One region of the Sodalis sp. RH20 genome, then DNA from elsewhere that is predicted to be linked to it. Evidence: predicted binding sites of a transcription regulator. Region 1 holds the regulator's gene; each other region holds the start of a gene.

Evidence for each region. The regulator PhoB, encoded in region 1, activates phosphate uptake and scavenging genes when phosphate is short. The targets are predictions, from matches to a motif close to CTGTCATAAAACTGNCNNAT.
Region 2: a site for PhoB is predicted at 1,944-1,963, ahead of pitA (inorganic phosphate transporter PitA). Genes of this name have one in related genera too.
Region 3: a site for PhoB is predicted at 2,532-2,551, ahead of opgB (phosphatidylglycerol--membrane-oligosaccharide glycerophosphotransferase). Genes of this name have one in related genera too.
Region 4: a site for PhoB is predicted at 1,638-1,657, ahead of ugpB (sn-glycerol-3-phosphate ABC transporter substrate-binding protein UgpB). Genes of this name have one in related genera too.

The regions. Positions count from the first base shown of each region.
Region 1 is NZ_CP178733.1:3,405,631-3,409,524, forward strand. Features, by position in the region: gene ACL2XM_RS15735 (PstS family phosphate ABC transporter substrate-binding protein) at 1-790, opposite strand, end outside; gene phoR (phosphate regulon sensor histidine kinase PhoR) at 787-2,124, opposite strand; gene phoB (phosphate response regulator transcription factor PhoB) at 2,149-2,838, opposite strand; gene sbcD (exonuclease subunit SbcD) at 3,050-3,894, shown strand, end outside.
Region 2 is NZ_CP178733.1:5,017,029-5,020,922, forward strand. Features, by position in the region: gene uspB (universal stress protein UspB) at 1-285, shown strand, start outside; gene pitA (inorganic phosphate transporter PitA) at 368-1,873, opposite strand; gene ACL2XM_RS22815 (NAD(P)/FAD-dependent oxidoreductase) at 2,162-3,373, shown strand; gene ACL2XM_RS22820 (hypothetical protein) at 3,389-3,894, opposite strand, start outside.
Region 3 is NZ_CP178733.1:2,823,909-2,827,802, reverse strand. Features, by position in the region: gene ACL2XM_RS12995 (ABC transporter substrate-binding protein) at 1-98, opposite strand, end outside; gene opgB (phosphatidylglycerol--membrane-oligosaccharide glycerophosphotransferase) at 527-2,404, opposite strand; gene ACL2XM_RS12985 (nuclear transport factor 2 family protein) at 2,782-3,219, opposite strand; partial or broken gene ACL2XM_RS12980 (helix-turn-helix transcriptional regulator) at 3,747-3,894, shown strand, end outside.
Region 4 is NZ_CP178733.1:5,048,492-5,052,385, forward strand. Features, by position in the region: gene livF (high-affinity branched-chain amino acid ABC transporter ATP-binding protein LivF) at 1-361, shown strand, start outside; gene ugpB (sn-glycerol-3-phosphate ABC transporter substrate-binding protein UgpB) at 1,732-3,051, shown strand; gene ugpA (sn-glycerol-3-phosphate ABC transporter permease UgpA) at 3,117-3,894, shown strand, end outside.

The DNA.
Region 1 (3,894 bases):
GCTTATTCAGATAAATATAGAGATAGCGCACCAGCGGATAGTCGCCGTTAAGCAAGGCCGACTCGTCCGGCGTCACCTGGCGGCCGGCCTCGTCGGTTAACGGCAGGATCCGCACGCCGGCGGTATGAAACCCCATGCCGGCGTAACCAATGGCGTTGCGCGACGCGCTTACCGCCTGCGCCACCGAAGCCGACCCGGGCAGTTCATTGACTGATGCCAGCAGGTCACCGCCGCACAGCACGCGCTGGCGGAAAAAACCATAGGTACCGGAGGCGGAATTGCGGCCATAGCGCAGCAGGGCCATATCGGCCCACCGCCCGGTTAGGCCGAGTTCCCCCCAGCGGGTGACGGCAGGGGCGTCGCCGCAGCTGCGGGTGATGGAAAAAATGGCGTCCAACTGGCGCAGGCGCAACCTGGGCAGGGGGTTATCCTGGTTGACTATAATCACCAGCGCATCCAAGGCCACCGGCACCGCCAGGGGCGGGTAGCCGTAATGGCGCTGGAACGCGGCGATTTCAGTCGCGTTCATCATGCGGCTCATCGGCCCGATTTGCGCCGTGCCCGCGGCCAGCGCCGTCGCCGCCGTCGCCGATCCGCCCGCCTGGATCTGCACGCCGACATCCGGATAGTCATGTCTGAAATCCGCCGCCCACAGGGCCATCATATTCGCCAGCGTATCGGAACCGCTGCTGGTGAGGCTACCCGACAGCACCGACAGCGGCCGCGCCGCCGCCGGCAGGGTCAACAGCAGGCAGAGCAGCCAGCCCAGGGTTTTTACAGCTTTTATCATCGGGATTTGACACGTGAAGGAGAAGTGGGGTTATTTTCGGCCAGGACGGGGAGGACAATCAACCGGTTGGGCAAGGTAAAAAAGAAGCGGGTACCCGCGCCCGGCTCGCTGATAACATCAAGATGGGCGTCATGATTGCCGAGCGCGTGCTTAACGATGGCAAGCCCAAGGCCGCTGCCGCCGGTCTGGCGCGAACGGGCTTTGTCAACCCGGTAAAAACGCTCGGTCAGGCGCGGTAAATGCTCCGGGGCGATGCCCGGCCCGTTATCGCTGACCTGAAACTGCGCGCCCTCAGCGGTACGCTGCCAGCACACCTCGATGCGGGTGCCCGGCGGCGTATGGATGACCGCATTGTATATCAGGTTCGACATCGCGCTGCGCAGCTGATCCTCATTGCCGCGCACCAGCAACTGTTCATTAACCCGGAACACGATCTCATGCCGTTCCTGGCTGAGCGCCCCGGCGCTTTGCTGCAGGCGCTTGAGAATGGCCGGAATATCGACGCGTTCATTGACCTCGCCCTGCGGCGCGGCCTCGATACGGGATAACACCAGCAACTGCTTGACCAGGCGCTCCATGCGCTGCGTCTGATCCTGCATGGTGTGGATGGCCTTGGCGCGCATGGCTTCATCCATATCCTGGTCGTTCATCATTTCCAGATATCCCTGCAACACCGTCAGCGGCGTACGCAGTTCATGGCTGGCATTGGCGAAAAAGTTGCGCCTGGCGCCTTCCAGCTGGCGCATCTGGGTCACGTCGCGGGCCACCATTAACAGCTGGTCGTCGGTATAGGGCATCACGCGGAATTCAACGTAACGTTGCTTATTGAGCAGCAGGGTCAAGGGGCGCTCGAACGACTGGCCCTGGATATAGCTGTTGAATTCAGGATAGCGCAGCAGGTTAAGGATATGCTGGCCGTTGTCTTCCGGCCAGCGAAACCCGAGCAGCTGCTGCGCCAGGCCGTTGCACCAGAAAATATGGCCGTCGTCGGTCAACATCACCAGCGCATCAGGCAAGGTTTCCGCGCCGCTGCGAAAGCGTTTGAACAATGTCGCCAGTTCACGCCGCCGCCGCCGGTGGCGCAACTGCATCTGATGCAGGCCATAGAACAGCGGTTCCCAGCTTCCCCGCCCTTCCGGCGGCGTATGCCGGAGATCGACCCATAACCAGCGGGACAGCCGCAGTTGGTAATAATAGTTGCGCACCAGCGCGGCCAGCAGCGCCGCCACCAACAGCCAGGCCAGGTGGCCGACAAAAAGCGACAACAGCAGGGCCGGCAGGCAAAACAGCCCCAGTTCCAGCAAAATCTTACGCCAGGATAAACGTTCCAGCACCGGCAGAGCTCCCCTTATACCGCGCTAATAGCGCGCGGAAAAACGATAGCCGGTGCCGCGGACCGTCTGCACCATCCGATCGTGACCGCCGGTTTCCAGCGCTTTGCGCAGGCGGCGAATATGCACATCAACCGTCCGGTCCTCAACATACACATTAGTGCCCCAGACATGATTTAACAACTGTTCCCGGCTATATACCCGCTCGGGATGGGTCATGAAAAAGTGCAGCAGTTTAAATTCGGTCGGTCCCATCTCCAGGGCCAGTTCGTTGGAGGTTACCCGGTGCGACGACGGATCCAGGCTTAAGCCCTGCAGCTCAATCTTATCTTCCACCGCCATCGGCGAAATACGGCGCATCACCGCCTTGATCCTGGCCAGCAGCTCCTTGGGCGAGAACGGTTTGGTGATATAATCATCGGCGCCCACTTCCAGCCCCCGCACCCGGTCTTCCTCCTCGCCGCGCGCGGTCAGCATCATGACCGGAATATCGCGGGTCAATACCTCGCGTTTCATATGTTTGATAAATTGAATTCCCGAACCGCCTGGCAACATCCAGTCGAGCAATACCAGATCCGGATAAGGCTCCGCCATACGGCTGACCGCCGTGCCGTAGTCTTCGGCTTCGATGGGCTGGAAGCCATTCTGTTCAAGTACGAAGCACACCATTTCACGAATCGGCGCTTCGTCTTCCACGACTAATATGCGTTTTGCCATTTTTTCCTGCCATTAATCTCTGCGGTTAACGTGCCCGGGCATTATGCGTCACTTTTATGACAGATTTATTAAAATCAGCCCATCGTGCCAGAAGCATAGCGGATGGCGGTTTTTTTTCGTCCCGGGTTGCCAAATTAACAGCTTTACGTCGGCATCGCCCGGGGTAAGGTTTATACTCTCGCCCTGACTTTTACACTCTGGCTGGAGCGTCATGCGGATCATTCACACTTCTGACTGGCATCTGGGTCAGTCGTTTTTCACCAAAAACCGCGCCCGGGAGCACCGCGCCTTCCTGCAATGGCTGGTGGCGCAGGTGGCAGAACGGGATATCGACGCGGTGATCGTGGCCGGCGATATCTTTGATACCGGCACCCCGCCCAGCTATGCCCGCGAACTGTTCAATCGTTTCGTGGTGGCGTTGCAGCCGACCGGTTGCCAGCTGATCATACTGGCGGGCAATCATGACGCGGTGGCGACACTGAACGAATCCCGGGCGCTGCTGGCCTGCATGCATACCCGGGTTATCGCCGGCGGCGGGTTCGGCGCCCGGGACGATGACGACAACGCCGACGGCGACCGCGAAGACAGCGGCGGGCAACCGGTTTTTGTACTGAACGATCGTAGTGGAAAGCCGGGGGCGATACTGTGCGCCATCCCCTTTTTACGCCCGCGGGATGTGCTGACCAGCCGCGCCGGAGAATCGGGGGATGATAAACAGCGGGCGCTGATGGACGCCATCGCCGCATATTACCAGGCGCTATATGACCGGGCGCTGGCCCTGCGCGCCAAGTTGCCCGGCCGGCTGCCGATTATCGCCACCGGACACCTGACCACGGTGGGCGCCGCCACCACCGATTCGGTACGCGATATTTATATCGGCAGCCTGGACGCGTTTCCCGCCCAGCTGTTTCCTCCGGCGGATTATATCGCCCTCGGCCATATCCACCGCCCGCAGTGCGTGGGCGGACAGCAGCATATCCGCTATTGCGGTTCGCCCATCGCCTTGAGTTTTGATGAGACCGGGCAGCCCAAGCAGATCAATATAGTCAGTTTCGA
Region 2 (3,894 bases), 1.6 Mb from region 1:
AATATGGCGCGTTATTACTCATCGTTGCGGGCATTATTGGTGGTACTGCGGGGGTGCGATCCGCTGCTCTACCAGTACGTGGACGGCGGCGGGTTTTTCACCGCGCACGGACAGCCCAGCAAGCAGCTCAGGCTGGTACGCTACATCATTGCCCAGCGGTATCTCGATCATCACGATCCGGAATTTATCCGCCGCTGCGAGCGGGTGCGCCGGCAATTTATGCTGACCAGCGCGCTGTGCGGATTCATCGTCGTCAGCCTGATTGCCCTGGCTATCTGGCACTGAGACGTAAAGAAACCGTGCTGGGAATCAAACAATTAAAAAGGCGACCCGCAGGCCGCCCTTTTCACTACGCCTGCCGGATGCGTTAAATCAGCTTCAATGCCAGCCAGTAAAGACTACCCGAGAGCACGATAGCCACCGGCAGGGTGAGTACCCATGCCAGCAGGATATTTTGTACGGTCTTACCCTGGACGCCGCCGCCGTCCACCAGCATGGTGCCCGCCACCGCGGAGGACAATACATGGGTGGTGGAAACCGGCATGCCGGTATAGCTGGCGGCGCCGATGGACACGGCGGCGGTCATCTGCGCCGACAGTCCCTGCGCGTAGGTCATGCCCTTCTTGCCGATCTTTTCGCCGATGGTGGTGGCAACGCGCCGCCAGCCAATCATGGTGCCCAGCGACAAGGCCAGCGCCACGGCAACGATAATCCACAGCGGCGCGTACTCCACGGTTGCCAGCAGATCCTTACGCAAATTATTCAGGAAGCGTTTATCTTCGCCGGTGGTTTGCGGCAGCTTGGCGGTCCGGTCCGCGGTATCGGCGACGCACATCAACAGGCGGCGCACATGCGCGCGCTCGAAGGGCGTGATCTTATCGTAGCTCTGCAAATTATCCAGCAGCGCCATGGCGCGGGTGATGGCCAGCAGCGCCCGGGAACTGTCGCAGTGAAACTCGGCCGGCGTGGACGGCAGGGCGTTGACATCCGGCGTCGGAATCGCCGGCGGTTCGGCGTTAACCACCTGCGGCAGGGCGCCTTGATGCTGCAGGTAAAATTGCTGCAGGTTGCCGACCGCGTCGCGGGTGCGGGCGATATCATAGCCGGTGGAATTCATATTCACCACGAACCCGGCCGGCGCGACGCCTATCAATACCAGCATGATCAGGCCGATACCTTTCTGTCCGTCATTGGCGCCGTGGGCAAAACTCACCCCGGCGGCCGACAGGATAAGCGCAGTGCGGGTCCAGAACGGCGGTTTGCGTTTGCCGTCTTTCTTCTCCCGTTCCGCCGGCGTCAAATGAATGCGGCGCCGTTTCGGGGTGCTGCTCCAGTAACGGCGCAGCGCGAAGACCATGATACCGGCCACCACCAGCCCGACGATGGGCGAAATGATCAGCGACAGGAAGATCTCGATAAGCTTCGGGATATTCAGCGCGTCCAGCACCGACGAGTCGGTTACCATGGCGTTGGTCAGGCCGATGCCGATAATGGCGCCAATCAAGGTATGCGAGCTGGAGGCCGGCAAACCGAAGTACCAGGTTCCCAGGTTCCAGATAATGGCCGCCAACAGCATGGAAAACATCATTGCCAGGCCGTGGGTGGAGCTGACGTTTAACAACAGGTCGACCGGCAGCAGATGCACGATGGCATACGCCACGCTCAGGCCGCCGAGCAGTACGCCGAGAAAATTGAAGATTCCCGACATGCCCACGGCCAGCTGCGAGCGCAGGGCACGTGTGTAGATTACGGTTGCTACCGCATTGGCGGTATCATGAAACCCGTTGATGGCTTCATATACCAGGACAAAAATCAATGCGAGCACCAGCATAAGACCGGTATGAAACTCCAGGCCGGTAAATAGATGTAGCATAGGGTTACGCCATAGATTGGACATGAACGGGGCGCATTATCTGCGACAACAGGGGCCGTGGAAAAGAGAAATATGACCTTTTTATGACATTTCTGTCGGCACTGCGCGGGCTTGTCCGCACTTTACTCTGTAAAATCATGAGGATAACTATGCTTACTGATTTTATCATCCTGTTACGTTGGCATAAGGCCACCGGGGACATTACAATCGACCCCCGCGTGGAACGCACAATAGCCGGACGGACGCCCTTTTTCATGATTAAGCAGGCATAAGCAGAGAGCAAGTATGGTGGAACAGTTTGACGTAGTGGTGATCGGCGCCGGCGCCGCGGGCATGTTTTGCGCCGCGCAGGCCGGCCGGCTGGGCCGCAGGGTATTGCTGCTGGATAACGGCAAAAAGCCGGGACGGAAAATTCTCATGTCCGGCGGCGGCCGCTGTAATTTCACCAATTTGTATGTCGAGCCGGCGGCGTTCCTCTCGCAAAATCCGCATTTCTGCAAGTCCGCCCTGTCGCGTTATACCCAGTGGGACTTTATTGCCCTGATGCAGCAATACGGCATCGCCTGGCATGAAAAAACCCTCGGCCAGCTTTTTTGCGACGACTCGGCGCAGCAGGTGGTGGATTTGCTGCTCAAGGAGTGCGAATTGGGCCAGGTGACGCTGCGCTGCCGCAGCGAGGTAGGGGCCGTGGAAAAACGCGGCGATGATTTTTTCCTGACCCTGCCGGGCGGCGCCATCAAAACCGCCCGCCTGGTGATCGCGACAGGCGGCCTGTCCATGCCCGGCCTGGGCGCCACGCCCTTCGGTTATAAAATTGCCCAACAGTTCGGACTGCCGGTCATCCCCACCCGCGCCGCGCTGGTGCCTTTTACCCTGCATAAGCCCCTGCTGGAACAGTTAAGCGTGCTGTCCGGCATCGGCGTGCCCGCGGTGGTCGTTGCTGAAAACGGCGTCTCGTTCCGGGAAAACCTGCTGTTTACCCATCGTGGACTGTCGGGACCCGCCATATTGCAGATTTCCAGCTTCTGGCAAAGCGGCGAGTACCTGACGCTTAACCTGCTGCCTGATACCGATTTAGCCACGTTCCTGGCGGCAGAATTGCGCGAACACCCCAACCAAAGCCTGAAAAACACCCTGGCAAAACTGTTGCCGCGTCGTTTTGTCGAGATGTGGTTCGCCCTGCTGGCCATTCCGGAATGCACGCTAAAACAGCTCACCCACCGCCAGCAGGCCGATTGGATTCTGGCCCTGCAGCAGTGGCGGCTGCAGCCGAACGGCACCGAGGGCTATCGCACCGCCGAGGTCACCCAGGGCGGCGTGGATACCCGCTATCTCTCGTCCAAAACCATGGAAAGCCGGCAGGTGCCGGGACTGTATTTTATCGGCGAGGTGGTGGATGTGATAGGCTGGCTGGGCGGCTATAACTTCCAATGGGCCTGGAGCTCGGCGTGGGCCTGCGCGCAGGCGCTGGGGGCCGCGGAACGCCCTAACCCTGCCTGAGGGTCACGCGGTGACTTAACGCAGCCGCCTGATCTCATGATCCCGGTACTTGTAGTTACAACGCAGTTCCACGCCTGCGGGGATATCAGCCAGCGTGAACACCGCGATAACCGATACCGTGCGCTTATTCGCCAGAATCGCCGGAAACCGGGCCATTTCCACATTATAGCCGGATCGGGCCTGGCGGCAGGGACGGCCATGCTCGTCATATTCAACCAGGGTGTTTATTTTGGATATGATGCCGTCGCCGTCAAGAATGATCTCCTCTTCCTGATCATCGGCCGCTATGGATATCAGATAGTCATGATCGAAAACGGTTTTGTCGCACACCCCTTCCGGTACCAGGACACCGGCGTAGATTCCCACGCACGTCCCTTTCGCCAACGGCCTGGCGGCCATCACCCCCCATTGGCCGATAAGGGATTTTTCCCGCTCCGGCACATCGTTCCTGGTGAGCTTACGGCACTGCAACAAGCCTGCATAAAGCGCGGCCCGATCGGCGCCGCTCACATCTCCGCTGG
Region 3 (3,894 bases), 580 kb from region 1:
AACTGGTCGGCATGGGCGGCAACGGAGACGATACTGCCTAACGCTAACACAGTCAGCAGCGATAACGCTGAAGGCCGGCTATTAATGAATAAGGCCATTTGCTTTTCCTTGATATAATTTTAATATAATTTAACCACTTCATGGGGTTATTCCATGGCGCTGGTTTTCTGCTGAGGAATATTACATAGGCAACGATAATTAACCACGTATAAAAAAGCATATGTTTATCACCACTAAGCATAAGAATAACTTATGACCTATCGGGCCAGTGGCCGGCGGGCATTTATGCCAGTGAACACGGGGCGCGGGCGCGGCGCCGCGGGCGATTCAAATAAGAATAATAATTATTACTCAAGACAATAAGAAATGAATTGAAGCCGGTGGCGCGGGATATTTTATAAAACCGCAGCATGAGGATGTTTAATAAATAACCATCGCTGCGGCATTTTATCGCCGGGACAGGGGCGGCAGGCTAAACCAACGGGCGCTATCACCGGCGCTGCAACCCCCGTCCGGTGCCCGGGGGTTAATTTGTCGCGGGAGCGGATAAGTTCAGTCTGCCGACGGTCTGCTCAAACTGCGCCTCATCGCCCTGCGGCAGTTTTTTGAACGACACCTTGCCGCGATACACGTCGGAGTCGATTTTAACGATGTTCGGCTGGGTGCTCAGGTTGCCGACGGCGACACAATAATTGGTTACCTGGCTCAGCGATGGATCCCAAATATCGGCCATTTTATTACAGTCATCAATCCATAAAAATTTATCCCGGGCATTCAATTTCGCCAATTGCTGTTTTAACGGCGCGGATAAATACACGTCGAACATCGGCTCAATATTATTTTTATCAATTTTTAAAATCAACGGTATTTTAAATTGAACGCCGGAAAAGCCGATGGTTTTGGCATTCACATCAATTTTATATTTTTTTATCTTGGTCGGGAAATCCCACTGCCGGATAACATCCGGTATCCATGCGGTTATCTTATCATCGAGATTTAAAAAATAGGTTGATAACGATGTGGAGGATAAACTGCTCCGGCCCAGGCCGATATAGTTATCGCCCCCCAGCACATCCAATACAGTCGCGCCGTTATCCAGCGTGCTGCGCTTGACATTACTGACCTGGGGCTGCTCCTTGTCGCCGCGCAGGATAAAGAACAGATCCTTTCTGTCGTGCTGATTCAAAATATCATAGGCGGTATTGTTCATGGCCAGGTGATCGGAAGACACCACGATCACCGTATTTTTGAAATAGCCCGATGCGCGGATTTTTTTGATAAGCCCCGCAATATGCTCCTGGCTGCAGGCCACGGCGCTTAGGGAGCTGTTTTCCATATTGTCATACGCATAGGAGCGATTGGTGCAGGATCGCGAAATATATCCGTCCGGATGATGGGTGTCGACGGTCAGCGCAAATAAGGCAAACCGCTGTTTTTGTTGCGACAGCGCAATAAATTTATCATAGACCAGATCCAGCAGGGTATCGTCATACCAGCCCCACTCGTTGCGGTAGCCGGGATCCTTGACCAGTCCCTTAAGCTCCTGGAAACCATAGATATGCTCAAAACCATGGGACTTCAGGAACAGGCCTTTACCGGCAAACGCCATATCGGCCCCCTGGTAAAAATAGGTATCGTAACCGGAAGCCTGCAGTATATCGCCCAGGCAAATATCATGGGGGTAAAAGGTCGATAACGAACTTGAGGCATTGCCGTCAAAGGGGGCGAATAACGGAATGCCGCACTGCGACGCCACCATTCCGGCAATGGTGTAGCCGGTGCCGGGCAATTGGGTGGTATTGCTGAAATCTATGGCATCGTTTTTCTGACTGTTAAGCTCGGTGGTTAAACCGGCAAAGGCGTCCTGATCGAAATAGGTTCTTTCCAGGCTTTCGGCATAGATATAAATAAGGTTGGGGCTGTCTTTCGCCAGTGTTTTGGACGGGGTCCTGTAATAGGTATTAAAGTCCGTATCGCCGCTTGCCAGCTGGGATTTAACCAGGCCGGCAATTTCACCGCTGGCCGGCGTGGCAACCACGGCGACCACGGCCAAAACGAGAGCCAGCAGGCCGTAAGCCGTGCGGCCGCCGCCGGCTTTTCTGAATAGCAACAGCCATGACATCAGGCTGAACACCAGCAGGGAAGCCAGGATGAAACCGGCAAAGGGCAGGATGTACTTGCCTAATCCGGCGCCGGTTAAACTGCTGGTCAGGGTATACAGCACCGAATCATTGATGCCGGCGCCGGTAAAGTAATTACTGGCGACCCTGACTAAATTAAGCAGAATATAAATACCTAAAACAAACAGCACTAATGAAAACAAATATTTATTTTTTTTGGCTTTCGTTGAATAAATAATAACCGCCGCTATAAATAATACTATCGACAGGGTTTCCGCTGACATTGTTCTCCCTCCATCGGGCAGTAAGGGAAATACCTCCGGCTATAGCAGCAGCGTTTCAAGGCGGTCTTCCGGTAAGGGATGGGTGATAGTTATCTGTATAGCAATTAATCCGCTACGGCGCGAGATTTCATTACCGTTTTGTGACAAGCCGCGCCGGCGGGTGGTGCGGGTAAAAAGAATTGAACGGCGAAATACAAGAAATTATTTTTTTAATCAATTGATTTAAAACAGTAAAACTTCACCGCTCGGCTAAAAAGCAGGAGATGAATTCTTTTTGCGTTGACAAAAAGTTACATTTTTTTTACAGCGGAAAGCCCGGTGGGCGCGGGGAAAACGACGCAGCGGCCCTCATATCCGAGAGCCGCGCTGGCAGGGGTTTATTTAGGCAATGAATAGGCCTGGCGCGCCAGGAGCTTCCAGGCGCCCGCCGCATTTTTCTGCCATACCTGCATGACGCCGATTTTCACTTCGCCCGGCTTGCCGCCGTCCGCGGTTTTCGCCTGCAGGATATGCCTGACGATGGCCACGTCGCCGTCGACCTGCACGGTTTGGTCTTTGAGATCCAGCGTCAGGAATTTGGATTGACCGGTGACGATGGCATCGACAAATTCGGCGTTGTTCTGGATTTTACCGCTGGAGTGGCCATAGCTCAGCGTCGGCGCGCCCACTTTCTCCAGATCGGCTTTCTTGGCGCTGACCATGGCCTGGCGCATGGTTTCCACCGCCTTGGTTACCGCCGTGGCATCGGCGCTTTGGGCGAAACAGCTGCTGCTCAACAGCAATGAAAGAAGGGCCGCGCCTGCAATTTTATACATGGTTATTCCTTACCAGTGACATCGTTAAAGAGGGGCAATGCTAACCAATTTCATGAGGTTACCGTTGTGACTGATCTCATGTATTTCAAAAAAAATAGTTTTTATTTATTTTTAATAAAACATCGTTTTGAAATTATCTCAAGCAATTGTCCGCGGAACATTGTGCGCGGGATGGCGGCAAGCGTTTCAATGTGATTAAGCTCACAATTTTTGGCATTAATAAATTATTACTACCACGGCAATCTGTGCCACCGGGTGTAAACCTCTGATTGACATTGCGTGACGGTCATAGCAATCAGAAAAGATCAAAAAACTCGGAAATTATTAAAAGCACGGGATTTTTGCGGGGCAGGGGAAATTTACTGAGTGGAATGATGGCGTTACACATAGCACAAAATCAGGCCGGTAATTACCGGCCCTAACCCTGATGTGTGTTCTATTCTTATAAAGTGTTTAGTTATTCTAAACAACTCTGATGTTAAGTGATGCTAAACAGATTATCAAGCTAACTTTACTCATATTTGAAGATGATTCCAAAACGCCTGAAAGAAGCCCGGCACAGGGCCCAGCTGACACAGGAAAAGCTGGCGGTCATGGCTGGCATCGATGAGTCCACCGCCCGTTCCAGAATTAGTCAGTATGAAAATGGGATATATCGTCCCAATTTTGAAACCT
Region 4 (3,894 bases), 1.6 Mb from region 1:
GCGGGTGTTCGAGCTTTTCCCGCGTTTGTATGAGCGTCGTGTGCAGCGCGCGGGCACCATGTCCGGGGGCGAGCAGCAGATGCTGGCCATTGGGCGGGCGTTGATGAGCCAGCCGCGATTGCTGCTGCTGGATGAGCCTTCGCTGGGACTGGCGCCGATTATTATCCAGCAGATATTCGATACCATCGAGCAGTTGCGTCAGGAGGGGATGACCATTTTCCTGGTGGAGCAGAATGCGAACCAGGCGCTGAAACTGGCTGACCGCGGCTATGTGTTGGAAAACGGCCATGTGGTGCTGGAGGATAGCGGCGAGGCGTTGCTGGCGAACGAGGCGGTGCGCAGCGCTTATCTGGGCGGGTGAGGTTATGTTGCCGCGGCGAGGGTTTGGCTGATGCTTGCGGGGAGGTTTATGTTGCCGCGGCTGGGGTTTCGCTGACACTTGCGGGTGAGGTTTATGTTGCCGCGGCGAGGGCTTCGCTTGCCATGCGTTCGGTTGTTTTATGTCGTGCCGGGCGCCGGCAAGCGACAAAGAGGCCGTACCGCGACGGCCTCCTTGACCTCCGCGCGTCCGGCAGATCGTGCGCCGCTGCGCGGTGCCCGGCATCACCCATCCCGGCTTGTGGACCGCCCGGCATGCGTTCCAGACGCAAGCCGGGCTTTCGCCGCTCCCGGCGGCTCATCCAGCCGTGATGTGCGCCGCCGGCGCACTCTATGCCGGCACCACGTCAACACCATCGCCTGCCAGCAAAACAGCGTTTTGGGGTCCTTAGCGGTATGCGCTTACCGGGAAAGGTCTCAGTATTCCTTTTGCGCTAATGTTTACAGGCTGATGGCTGATGGCTGATGGCTAATGGCTAATGGCTGAAAGCGTAATGCTTAATGTTAAAACTCAAAACTCAAAACTCAAAATTGAATGATGAATGTCATATGGCATAACTGCATGACTGCATGACTGCATGACTGATAAGTCTCTTTCGGTATGCCTGCTTTTCGCTATGTCAGCGGCATTCCAGACCCGTTGCATTCTGTAATGGTTAACCGTATCCCGGCGCCAGACCTTATCCCAAGCATCAGCGCCGCTGTTGTTTCATAATATGCGGTGCGAACCGCGAAATAGGGACCGGCATAAAGCGCGCTGACGGCGCCTGTGACCCCGGCATGAGCCGCCGGGAGCGGCGAAAGGCCCGGTAGCGCCGGGAGCGCATACCGGGCCGGTGCATCACGGGGGCATGGGCGGCGGAAGGCATCGCGCAGCGACGCGCGACCTGCCGGGCGCGCGGAGGTCAAGGAGGCCGTCGCGGTACGGCCTCTTTGTCGCTTGCCGGCACCCGGCATTCCATATAACCGCCGAACGCACGGCAAGCGAAACCTTCGCCGCGGCAACATAAACCTCCCCGCCGCCCGCCACCAGTCGCAAGCCGCCAGCAGCCAGCAGATTAATTGTGATGCTTGCCGGCCCGCCTGTAAGCTCAAAGCGCCTGCCGCGCCGGGGTGCGCTCCGGTGAACTGAGACTGCCGCTTCGCCCCCATCGGCAGGCTTTCCCGCTGGGAATTAAGGGCGTTAAGCCGACTCGCCGGTTGATTCCGACACCGTCAGGCCCGCCTGGCGACGCGCTGGGCGGAGAATTCGCCGCGCGCTGTCACCCCGCTGTCATAAGGGTGTTATTTTTCTGTCATTTCAGCATGTCATGTTACAGGCCGATGAACTTTTCCGGCATTCAGGAGCATGGCATGTTGAAGCACTCAATTCGTATCGCCGCCTTAAGCGTGGCGTTGACGCTGGCCGTGAGCACCAGCGCCCAGGCAGTGACCGAAATTCCTTTCTGGCATTCAATGGATAGCGTGCTGGGCACCGAGGTGGATTCCCTGGCCGCGCGCTTTAACCAGACGCATCCTGATTATCATGTCGTGCCGGTGTACAAGGGGAATTACGAGCAGGGCCTGACGGCGGGCATCGCGGCATTCCGTACCGGCACCGCGCCGGCGATTTTGCAGGTGTATGAAGTCGGCACCGCCACCATGATGGCCAGCAAGGCCTATAAGCCGGTGTACCAGGTGTTTGAACAGGCCGGCATCAAGAATGACGAGTCGGCGTTTGTACCCACCGTTTCCGGCTACTACAGCGACAGTAAGACCGGGCATCTGTTGTCCCAACCCTTCAACAGCTCGACCCCGGTATTGTATTACAACAAGGACGCCTTTAAAAAAGCCGGACTGGATCCGGAACATGCCCCGCAAACCTGGCAGGAACTGGCCGCGGCGGCCGCTAAACTGCGCGCCAGCGGTATGGCATGCGGTTATGCCAGCGGCTGGCAGGGTTGGATCCAAATCGAGAACTTCAGCGCCTGGCATGGCCTGCCGGTGGCGACCAAGGATAACGGCTTTGCCGGCAACGACGCGGAGCTGATTTTTAATAAGCCCGAGCAGGTGAAGCATATCCAATTGCTGTCGGACATGAACAAGAAAGGGGATTTCAGCTATTTCGGCCGTAAGGACGAGTCCACCGAGAAGTTTTACAACGGCTCATGCGGCATGACCACCGCCTCGTCAGGCTCCCTGGCCGCGATTCGCCAGTATGCCAAGTTTAATTACGGCGTGGGTATGATGCCGTATGACGCCGACGTGAAGAACGCGCCGCAAAACGCCATTATCGGCGGCGCCAGCCTGTGGGTGATGAGCGGTAAGGATGACGCGACCTATAAAGGGGTGGCGGAGTTCCTGCAGTTCCTTGCCCAGCCTGATATCGCCGCCGAGTGGCATCAGAAAACCGGTTACCTGCCCATCACCACCGCCGCGTATGAGCTGACCCGAACCCAGGGTTTTTATGACAAAAACCCCGGCGCCGATATCGCCACCCGCCAGATGCTGAATAAACCGCCGTTGCCGTTCACCAAAGGCATGCGGTTGGGCAATATGCAGCAAATCCGCACCGTGGTGGACGAAGAGCTGGAACGCGTCTGGACCGGCAAGGCCACGCCTCAGGAGGCCCTGGACAGCGCGGTTAAACGCGGCAACCAGTTGCTGCGCCGGTTTGAACAATCGCTGAAGTAAACCTCAGTTGGCGACCCGCCGCGCCGTGCGGCGGGTACATTTTTGCATTGCGGGTTGGGTTGTTTATGGCTATCGCGCCCCATCGCGGATTCAAACAACGCTGGCTGGCCTATCTTCTGGTGCTGCCGCAGTTGGTGATTACCGCGATTTTTTTTCTTTGGCCGGCGGGGACCGCGCTGTGGTATTCGGTGCAGCGGGTGGACCCGTTCGGAATAGAGAATACCTTTGTCGGCCTGGATAATTTTGTCCAGCTGACAGAGGATGAATATTATCTGGATTCCCTGGTCACGACGCTTATCTTCAGCGGCCTGGTGACCGGCATCGGCCTGCTGGTGGCGCTGTTGCTGGCGGCGCTGGTGGATTATGTGCTGCGCGGCAAACGTATTTACCAGACGCTGCTGCTATTGCCCTACGCGGTGGCGCCGGCGGTGGCTGCGGTATTATGGATGTTCCTGTTCAGCCCCGGGCTGGGGCTTATCGCCTATCTGCTTAATAATCTGGGGTATCACTGGAATCATGCGCAAAACAGCGGGCAGGCGATGTTCCTGGTGGTGCTGATCTCCATCTGGCAGCAGGTAAGCTATAACTTTTTGTTTTTCCTCGCCGCGCTGCAATCCATTCCGCGTTCACTGGTGGAGGCCGCAGCCATCGACGGCGCCGGCCCGGTACGGCGATTTATCGATTTATCGCTGCCGCTTATCACGCCGGTGAGCTTTTTCCTGCTGGTCATCAACCTGGTGTACGCTTTTTTCGATACCTTTCCGGTCATCGACGCGGCAACCGCCGGCGGGCCGGTGCAGGCCACCACTACCCTGATTTACAAAATCTACCGCGAGGGTTTTG